2 regions of the Psychrobacillus sp. FSL W7-1493 genome follow, and region 2 is predicted to be linked to the other one. Evidence: a T-box and tRNA genes for the amino acid it is inferred to sense, from the RefSeq annotation. Region 2 holds a T-box; the other holds one or more tRNA genes.
The links. A T-box is a leader RNA that pairs with one kind of tRNA and senses whether it is charged. The one in region 2 lies ahead of ileS (isoleucine--tRNA ligase), so its partner is inferred to be a tRNA-Ile.

Region 1 (5,067 bases), on a different contig from region 2:
ATACTAATCGATCGAGGACTTAACCAAATTGTTTGTTTCTAAGATGTCAGTTTATTCAGTTTTGAAAGAATAAATTTTTATTAAATTAATGCTTGTAATAATCTACATAGTTGATATAATAGAACTTGTCTTTCAATAATTATTCAAGTCTAGTGATGATGGCGAAGAGGTCACACCCGTTCCCATACCGAACACGGAAGTTAAGCTCTTCAGCGCCGATGGTAGTTGGGGGTCTCCCCCTGCAAGAGTAGGACGTCGCTGGGCTTGCAATAAAAAAATATTACCCAGGAGGATTAGCTCAGCTGGGAGAGCATCTGCCTTACAAGCAGAGGGTCGGCGGTTCGAGCCCGTCATCCTCCACCATAATTTTACTCCTGCCGGAGTAGCTCAACTGGTAGAGCAACTGACTTGTAATCAGTAGGTTGAGGGTTCAAGTCCTTTCTCCGGCACCATTTTCCGAGCCATTAGCTCAGTTGGTAGAGCATCTGACTTTTAATCAGAGGGTCGAAGGTTCGAGTCCTTCATGGCTCATTCACTTTTGTGAAATAAATATGCGGGTGTGGCGGAACTGGCAGACGCACTAGACTTAGGATCTAGCGCCGCAAGGCGTGGGGGTTCGACTCCCTTCACCCGCACCACTTAACTTAATAACCGAGCGGAAGTAGTTCAGTGGTAGAACACCACCTTGCCAAGGTGGGGGTCGCGAGTTCGAACCTCGTCTTCCGCTCCAAAGATTCATTGAAGTGCCGGGGTGGCGGAACTGGCAGACGCACAGGACTTAAAATCCTGCGGTAGGTGACTACCGTACCGGTTCGATTCCGGTCCTCGGCACCACTTTTATGAATAATTAGCGCCCGTAGCTCAATTGGATAGAGCGTCTGACTACGGATCAGAAGGTTGTGGGTTCGACTCCTGCCGGGCGCGCCATATAACGGGAAGTAGCTCAGCTTGGTAGAGCACTTGGTTTGGGACCAAGGGGTCGCAGGTTCGAATCCTGTCTTCCCGACCAGTTATTATTATTTCGGGGCCTTAGCTCAGCTGGGAGAGCGCCTGCCTTGCACGCAGGAGGTCAGCGGTTCGATCCCGCTAGGCTCCACCATGAACATTGAAAACTGAACATGCAAAACGTTAAGACATACAGCATCAACAAGCTTCGGCTTGATTGACGCAAAACAATTTTTGACATCATTTAATGATGATGCCAGCAAAACAAAATGAGCTTTTTAAGTTCTCTATTATGGAGAGTTTGATCCTGGCTCAGGACGAACGCTGGCGGCGTGCCTAATACATGCAAGTCGAGCGGATGATGAAGAAGCTTGCTTCTTCTGATTTAGCGGCGGACGGGTGAGTAACACGTGGGCAACCTGCCCTGTAGATTGGGATAACTCCGGGAAACCGGGGCTAATACCGAATAATCCATTACCTCACATGAGGAAATGTTAAAAGACGGTTTCGGCTGTCACTACAGGATGGGCCCGCGGCGCATTAGCTAGTTGGTGAGGTAACGGCTCACCAAGGCGACGATGCGTAGCCGACCTGAGAGGGTGATCGGCCACACTGGGACTGAGACACGGCCCAGACTCCTACGGGAGGCAGCAGTAGGGAATCTTCCACAATGGACGAAAGTCTGATGGAGCAACGCCGCGTGAGTGAAGAAGGTTTTCGGATCGTAAAACTCTGTTGTGAGGGAAGAACAAGTACGAGAGTAACTGCTCGTACCTTGACGGTACCTCATTAGAAAGCCACGGCTAACTACGTGCCAGCAGCCGCGGTAATACGTAGGTGGCAAGCGTTGTCCGGAATTATTGGGCGTAAAGCGCGCGCAGGCGGTCCTTTAAGTCTGATGTGAAAGCCCACGGCTCAACCGTGGAGGGTCATTGGAAACTGGGGGACTTGAGTACAGAAGAGGAAAGCGGAATTCCAAGTGTAGCGGTGAAATGCGTAGAGATTTGGAGGAACACCAGTGGCGAAGGCGGCTTTCTGGTCTGTAACTGACGCTGAGGCGCGAAAGCGTGGGGAGCAAACAGGATTAGATACCCTGGTAGTCCACGCCGTAAACGATGAGTGCTAAGTGTTAGGGGGTTTCCGCCCCTTAGTGCTGCAGCTAACGCATTAAGCACTCCGCCTGGGGAGTACGGTCGCAAGACTGAAACTCAAAGGAATTGACGGGGGCCCGCACAAGCGGTGGAGCATGTGGTTTAATTCGAAGCAACGCGAAGAACCTTACCAGGTCTTGACATCCCGCTGACCGGCCTAGAGATAGGCTTTTCCCTTCGGGGACAGCGGTGACAGGTGGTGCATGGTTGTCGTCAGCTCGTGTCGTGAGATGTTGGGTTAAGTCCCGCAACGAGCGCAACCCTTGATCTTAGTTGCCAGCATTCAGTTGGGCACTCTAAGGTGACTGCCGGTGATAAACCGGAGGAAGGTGGGGATGACGTCAAATCATCATGCCCCTTATGACCTGGGCTACACACGTGCTACAATGGACGGTACAGAGGGTCGCAACCCCGCGAGGGTGAGCAAATCCCATAAAACCGTTCTCAGTTCGGATTGTAGGCTGCAACTCGCCTACATGAAGCCGGAATCGCTAGTAATCGTGGATCAGCATGCCACGGTGAATACGTTCCCGGGCCTTGTACACACCGCCCGTCACACCACGAGAGTTTGTAACACCCGAAGTCGGTGGGGTAACCCTTTTGGGAGCCAGCCGCCGAAGGTGGGACAGATGATTGGGGTGAAGTCGTAACAAGGTAGCCGTATCGGAAGGTGCGGCTGGATCACCTCCTTTCTAAGGATATATTCGGAATACAGATCTTTATCTGTATCTTAACGTTTTGCAGTTCAGTTTTGAATGTTCATGTATATTAATATTTTTAATAGATATGGAAATTCAAAGAGGGCCTATAGCTCAGCTGGTTAGAGCGCACGCCTGATAAGCGTGAGGTCGATGGTTCGAGTCCATTTAGGCCCACCATACCTTTTTTTATTTCGGGGCCTTAGCTCAGCTGGGAGAGCGCCTGCCTTGCACGCAGGAGGTCAGCGGTTCGATCCCGCTAGGCTCCACCAACGAAATAATTTGTTCTTTGAAAACTGGATAAAACGACATCAAAAAAAGAAACAAACGCAAGATATTCAAATTGTGATCACTTACGTGATTGCAAGTGTAGTACTTTTAACTTTTAGGTTAAGTTAATAAGGGCGCACGGTGGATGCCTTGGCACTAGGAGTCGATGAAGGACGGCACTAACACCGATATGCTTCGGGGAGCTGTAAGTGAGCTTCGATCCGAAGATTTCCGAATGGGGAAACCCACTGCCCGTAATGGGGCAGTACATTTGCGTGAATACATAGCGCATCTGAGACACACCCAGGGAACTGAAACATCTAAGTACCTGGAGGAAGAGAAAGAAAATTCGATTCCCTGAGTAGCGGCGAGCGAAACGGGAAGAGCCCAAACCAAGAGGCTTGCCTCTTGGGGTTGTAGGACACTCTATACGGAGTTACAAAAGAATGAGCTAGACGAAGCGACCTGGAAAGGTCCGCAGGATAGGGTAAAAGCCCCGTAGTCAAAAGTTCATTCCCTCCAGAGTGTATCCTGAGTACGGCGGAACACGTGAAATTCCGTCGGAATCCGGGAGGACCATCTCCCAAGGCTAAATACTACCTAGTGACCGATAGTGAACCAGTACCGTGAGGGAAAGGTGAAAAGCACCCCGGAAGGGGAGTGAAATAGACCCTGAAACCGTGTGCCTACAAATAGTCAAAGCCCGTTAACGGGTGATGGCGTGCCTTTTGTAGAATGAACCGGCGAGTTACGATTACATGCGAGGTTAAGTTGAGAAGACGGAGCCGCAGCGAAAGCGAGTCTGAATAGGGCGAATGAGTATGTGGTCGTAGACCCGAAACCAGGTGATCTACCCATGTCCAGGATGAAGGTGAGGTAACACTTACTGGAGGTCCGAACCCACGCACGTTGAAAAGTGCGGGGATGAGGTGTGGGTAGCGGAGAAATTCCAATCGAACCTGGAGATAGCTGGTTCTCTCCGAAATAGCTTTAGGGCTAGCCTCAAACGTTAGAATCTTGGAGGTAGAGCACTGTTTGGACTAGGGGCCCATCCCGGGTTACCGAATTCAGACAAACTCCGAATGCCAATGATTTATGTTTGGGAGTCAGACTGCGAGTGATAAGATCCGTAGTCAAGAGGGAAACAGCCCAGACCACCAGCTAAGGTCCCAAAGTATTTGTTAAGTGGAAAAGGATGTGGCGTTGCTTAGACAACCAGGATGTTGGCTTAGAAGCAGCCATCATTTAAAGAGTGCGTAATAGCTCACTGGTCGAGTGACGCTGCGCCGAAAATGTATCGGGGCTAAACAAATCACCGAAGCTGTGGATTGATACCTTTGGTATCAGTGGTAGGAGAGCGTTCTAAGGGCGTTGAAGTCAGACCGGAAGGACTGGTGGAGCGCTTAGAAGTGAGAATGCCGGTATGAGTAGCGAAAGATGGGTGAGAATCCCATCCACCGTATGACTAAGGTTTCCTGAGGAAGGCTCGTCCGCTCAGGGTTAGTCGGGACCTAAGTCGAGGCCGATAGGCGTAGACGATGGACAACAGGTTGATATTCCTGTACCACCACCCCACCGTTTGAGTGATGGGGGGACGCAGTAGGATAGGGTAAGCGTGCTGTTGGTTATGCACGTCCAAGCAGTGAGGTGTGAGTGTAGGCAAATCCGCACTCTGTAACATTGAGCTGTGATGGCAAGGACGTATGTCCGGAGTTCCTGATTTCACACTGCCAAGAAAAGCCTCTAACGAGGTGGGAGGTGCCCGTACCGCAAACCGACACAGGTAGTCGAGGAGAGAATCCTAAGGTGAGCGAGAGAACTCTCGTTAAGGAACTCGGCAAAATGACCCCGTAACTTCGGGAGAAGGGGTGCTCTTTTGGGTGAATAGCCTAGAAGAGCCGCAGTGAATAGGCCCAGGCGACTGTTTAGCAAAAACACAGGTCTCTGCAAAACCGTAAGGTGAAGTATAGGGGCTGACGCCTGCCCGGTGCTGGAAGGTTAAG
Region 2 (5,067 bases):
AGATTAAATACAACCATCACGTTTTAGTTTGGATTATTTTGGTATTAAAATATTACGCGGAGGGGGATAGCGATGAAAGTATTATATTTGGAGACTGATCGCTTGATACTTAGAACATTTAATGAGGAAGATTATGAGAGCTGGTCAAATGGATTCAATCATCGATTACCTTCTCAATATAAATACGACGAAGGATACAAAATAATGAAGAAGGCGTCTAAGGAATGGTTCTCTGAATGGATTAAAGGTTTTAATAAGGCTCAAGAGAACGACGAAATGTACATATTGGGTATTTTTAGAAAAGAGGATGGAGTTAATATCGGAAAGATAGAACTAATCACAATTCTTAGGATGGATTATCAATGGGCGATGATGGGATATTCTATTCATAACCAATATTGGAAAAAGGGGTATGGAGTCGAAAGTGTGAGAGAAGCTAAAAATTATTTTTTTGACTCTTTAAATTTCCAACGAATTGAACTTCATATTAATGTTGATAATAGGCCGTCCGAAAATCTTGCTAAAAGAGCCGGCTTCAAATACGAGTGTACACGAGAGAAATTTTCAATGGAAGAGGAAGAATGGGTAGACTTTCTAATTTATTATGCGCTTAGAGAATAAGCATGTACCTTTGATAAGTAACATTTGAAACGAACTAAAAGAACGAATATTTATATTTTTCGCTAAGTAATAAATAATCCTATTGACATTAGTTTTACATACATGATAAATTTATCCACAATAAAACCATACAAATTCGTTGATGAGAAAAAGTAAAAGATAAATCTATTCCAAAGAGAGCCGACGCTATGCTGAAAGTCGGTGTTTAGGTTATTTTTGAAAATCCTCTCTGAGAAGTCGCACTGAACTAAGTAAGTGTGATCGGGTGTCTACCGTTAAAAGGAACGCGTATGCTTGTACGTGGCTAAGTGCTATTGAGGTGAAGATTTCAATGGAATTAGGGTGGTATCACGGTTAAACCCGTCCCTTTACTGGGGCGGGTTTTTTGTATGTTTTATTAAATTGAACGAGGAGTGATATCAGATGGTTAACAAGGACGTAAAGAAGACGGTTATACAACGCGAGCAGCAGATACGAAAAATGTGGGAGGAGCATAATGTATTTCAGGCATCTATTGAGCAACGAGATGGAAATCCTACATTTGTGTTTTATGAAGGTCCTCCTACAGCGAACGGCATGCCACATGTAGGGCATGCCCTCGGTAGAACAATCAAGGATCTGGTCGCTAGATATAAAACAATGAAGGGTTATCAGGTCATTAGAAAAGCAGGCTGGGATACCCACGGGCTACCAGTTGAACTTGGCGTAGAAAAACAGCTTGGTATTTCTGGTAAGAAGGATATTGAAGACTATGGAGTCGAAGCATTTATCAAGAAATGTAAGGAAAGCGTATTTGTTTACGAAAAGGAATGGCGTGACTTCACAGAAAAGCTGGGATACTGGGTCGATATGGATAGCCCCTATATGACGATGAGTAATAGCTACATTGAAAGTGTATGGAATATCCTTGGTACTATACATGATCAAGGTCTGCTGCAAAAAGGTCATAGAGTTTCCCCATATTGTCCTAGTTGTCAAACGACCTTAAGTTCACACGAGGTATCCCAAGGGTATAAAACGGTTAAAGACTTATCCGCAATAGTTAAGTTTAAACTTACACATAAAGAGAATGAGTATTTTCTTGGATGGACTACTACTCCTTGGACACTGCCGGCAAATGTAGCCTTGGCGGTTAATCCTTCGCTTGAATATGTTCGAGCAAAGAAAGGGCAGGAGGTATATATCCTCGCGAAAGATTTAGTTAAAAAAGTATTGAAAGCTGGATATGAGATTCTTTCCACCTTAAAGGGGGCAGAATTAGAGGGTCTTTCCTATACCCCACTTTTTGATCTTGTACATGTAAAAAAGGGATATAAAGTAGTTACCGCAAATTATGTTTCAAGTGATAGCGGAACTGGTATTGTCCATATCGCACCAGCGTATGGGGAAGAAGATTACAAAGTGATGAAGGAAAATAGCTTGCCTTTTACTCATGTAGTAGATGAAAGAGGGAGGTTTACAATAGCCGTCGAGGGGTTGGAAGGACGTTTTGTTAAAGAATGTGATTTAGAGATTATACGATTACTCTCCCATAAAGGGCTACTGTTTTACAAGGAGAAATACGAGCATAGCTATCCCTTTTGCTGGCGCTGTGATTCCCCATTGCTCTATTACGCAATGGAAAGCTGGTTTATACAAACTACAGCCTTAAAAGAACAATTTTTAGCTAATAATGAATCCGTATCTTGGCATCCAGAGCACCTCAAACATGGTAGGTTCGGCAACTTTTTAGAGCAAATGGTCGATTGGAATATCAGTCGTAATCGTTATTGGGGCACCCCACTTAATGTGTGGGAATGCAGCAATTGTAAGCTTGAGATCGCCCCTAAAAGTATAGAAGAATTGAGCAAGTATTCGCTACATCCTCTAGGAAGTATTGAGCTCCATAAGCCATACGTAGATGATGTTCGCCTCTGTTGTCCGTCGTGTGCTGGAGCTATGATGAGAACTCCTGAGGTAATCGATGTATGGTTTGACAGCGGTTCTATGCCATTTGCCCAATATCATTCTCCATTTGAGAATGACAAGCTATTCTCTAAACAGTTTCCAGCAGATTTGATAGTAGAGGGGATTGATCAAACAAGAGGATGGTTTTACAGTCTTTTGGCTGTTTCTACACTGTTCACAGGCAAGTCACCATACAAGCGTGTTCTTTCCACTGGGCATATTTTAGATGAGAACGGCCAAAAGATGTCTAAAAGCAAAGGGAATGCGTTGGATCCTGTTGAGCTGATCCAATACTATGGGGCAGATTCACTGAGATGGGCTTTACTCGTTGACAGTGCCCCCTGGAATGCAAAAAGATTTTCCGAACGAATTGTTCAAGAGGCGAAATCTAAGCTGGTTGATACACTAGACAATGTTTATCATTTTTATAGACTCTATACTTCTTTAGACAAATATGTCGTAACGGGAGATAAAGCACTTCAGCAAACAACATTAGATAAGTGGATTCTATCCTGCCTTCATAGTACCATTCGCAACGTTAACATTAAATTAGATGAGTTTAACTTTACGAGTGCAGCAAGAGATATTGCACGTTTAGTGGAACAAATAAGCAACTGGTACATTAGAAGATCGAGGGAACGTTTTTGGTCAAGTGGTCTCAATAACGATAAAGTAGCAGCATATGAAACGCTTTACGAGGTATTGACTAAAGTAAGCCAATTACTTGCGCCATTTACACCTTTTATCGTTGAAGAGATATACGTGGCACTTACCGGAAAAAGTGTCCATCTTACGGATTACCCACAGTCTGATGAATCCCTAATCGATCAATTACTCGAGCAGGAGATGGGTGAGGTATTACAGGTTGTGGAACTAGGAAGAAGCATTCGCAACAGTCTTGCTATAAAGGTAAAGCAGCCACTAGCACAATTGTTTGTGATGAGCAGCAAACCACTAAATTGGAATGCATATGAAAGTATTATAATGGAAGAGCTAAATATCAAGGAGATTCATCTGCTTAACAGCAGAGAGGAATATTTTACTTCAACTGTGAGATTAGATTTTAAAAAATCAGCTGCTAAGTTTGGCAAACAATCAAATAGTATTAATATGAGGCTAAATAACTTAACATCTAGTCAGGTAAGCGAGCTTATTCAAAATAGAAGCATAAAGTTAGAAGAAAATCTTGTTTTACTAGAAGACGTTTTAATAGAGAAAAAAGTAAAGGATGGCTTTGCTTATGGAACTAGTAATGACATGACTGTTTTGATAAATGTGACATTAACAGAAGCCTTGATACATGAGGGGTGGATGCGTGAGTTAATCAGAGCGATCCAATCCTATCGGAAGCAGTTGCTTTTACCTGTAGAAAAAAGAGTAAATATCAGCCTTCACACAACTCCCGAGATGCTTGCAGTCATAAACAATTTTTATCCATTGTTAGAGCAAAGTGTATTAATAAATCAGCTTATCGTTAAACAACAAAGAGTATCAGGTATAAATGTGACAATTGGTGGTCATGAGATTGAAATAGCACTCGAATAAATACTAAAAAAAGGGACATTCTTTCGCGAATGGTCCCTTTTCATGTCTCTATTAATGCCAAGTATTACTCTCCACTAAACGAGCGAATAAAACATAAAACTCTCTTTCTGGATATTTCTGTTTCATTTTATCAATATGTTTAACAGCATACTCTTCTGCCTCTTTATAAGTAAGGTGGGTCATCGTGCCGCCTGAATTGGTACACATAGGTGGAGTTGCTTCGTTAATTTGTACAAAGGTGAATGTGATATAAATCCTTTCAGGAAGGTATTGGGCTCTTTTTAATTCGTCATCTGCTGTTCGATCGTTTTCTGAAAAATAGAATGTATCATGCTTATTCAGCAATCCAACTCTCTTTAACACCCACAGATCCGTGTAACCCATAGAAACTTCTTCTCGAAGGTTTGTATAGATTTCCTCTAGGCTATCACCTATTTTAGGGAAGGCATCTCCTCGGTTAGTTAAGTAAACAAAGTAGCTGATATTTTGAGTTTCATCCAGTAGCTTCTTGATCATTTTGCTCCTCCTTTTATTTTTAAATTATGATAAAGTAAGTATATTACATTAATTCATACTATTGTTTATTTTCGCCTAAACTTTAGTGAAAGGGTAGAGAAAATGGAAAAATTATTATCTTATATGAAAACTGTAGGAGATTCTTCTATTCAACTTATACAGCTTCAACATCGCCTAGGGCTAGTACAGGCATTTAATATTGAAAAGGGCATGAGAGTGCTAGAAATCGGGTGTGGTCAAGGTGATACCACAGTTGCATTGGCAGATGCAGTAGGTGAAACAGGATTTGTAATGGCAATTGATATTGCTGGCAGAGATTACGGTAAACCCATAACCTTAGGAGAAGCAACTGACTTTATAAAATCCTCCCCAATAGGTACCCGATTATCTTTTGATTTAGAAGCAGACTTCCTCATGATGAATATAGAAGAGACATAC

Region 1: it has a tRNA-Ile gene. The T-box ahead of ileS (isoleucine--tRNA ligase) is inferred to sense a tRNA for this amino acid. The anticodon was not compared.

Annotation. Positions count from the first base shown of each region.
Region 1 is NZ_JBBOSB010000002.1:56,695-61,761, forward strand. It holds rRNA gene MKX96_RS17695 (23S ribosomal RNA) at 1-27, shown strand, start outside; rRNA gene rrf (5S ribosomal RNA) at 149-264, shown strand; tRNA gene MKX96_RS17705 (tRNA-Val) at 288-363, shown strand; tRNA gene MKX96_RS17710 (tRNA-Thr) at 377-452, shown strand; tRNA gene MKX96_RS17715 (tRNA-Lys) at 459-531, shown strand; tRNA gene MKX96_RS17720 (tRNA-Leu) at 554-638, shown strand; tRNA gene MKX96_RS17725 (tRNA-Gly) at 656-730, shown strand; tRNA gene MKX96_RS17730 (tRNA-Leu) at 746-834, shown strand; tRNA gene MKX96_RS17735 (tRNA-Arg) at 851-927, shown strand; tRNA gene MKX96_RS17740 (tRNA-Pro) at 933-1,009, shown strand; tRNA gene MKX96_RS17745 (tRNA-Ala) at 1,024-1,099, shown strand; rRNA gene MKX96_RS17750 (16S ribosomal RNA) at 1,235-2,788, shown strand; tRNA gene MKX96_RS17755 (tRNA-Ile) at 2,898-2,974, shown strand; tRNA gene MKX96_RS17760 (tRNA-Ala) at 2,991-3,066, shown strand; rRNA gene MKX96_RS17765 (23S ribosomal RNA) at 3,183-5,067, shown strand, end outside.
Region 2 is NZ_JBBOSB010000001.1:2,107,716-2,112,782, reverse strand. It holds gene MKX96_RS10715 (GNAT family N-acetyltransferase) at 73-621, shown strand; T-box leader at 752-992, shown strand; gene ileS (isoleucine--tRNA ligase) at 1,045-4,113, shown strand; gene MKX96_RS10705 (hypothetical protein) at 4,165-4,629, opposite strand; gene MKX96_RS10700 (class I SAM-dependent methyltransferase) at 4,732-5,067, shown strand, end outside.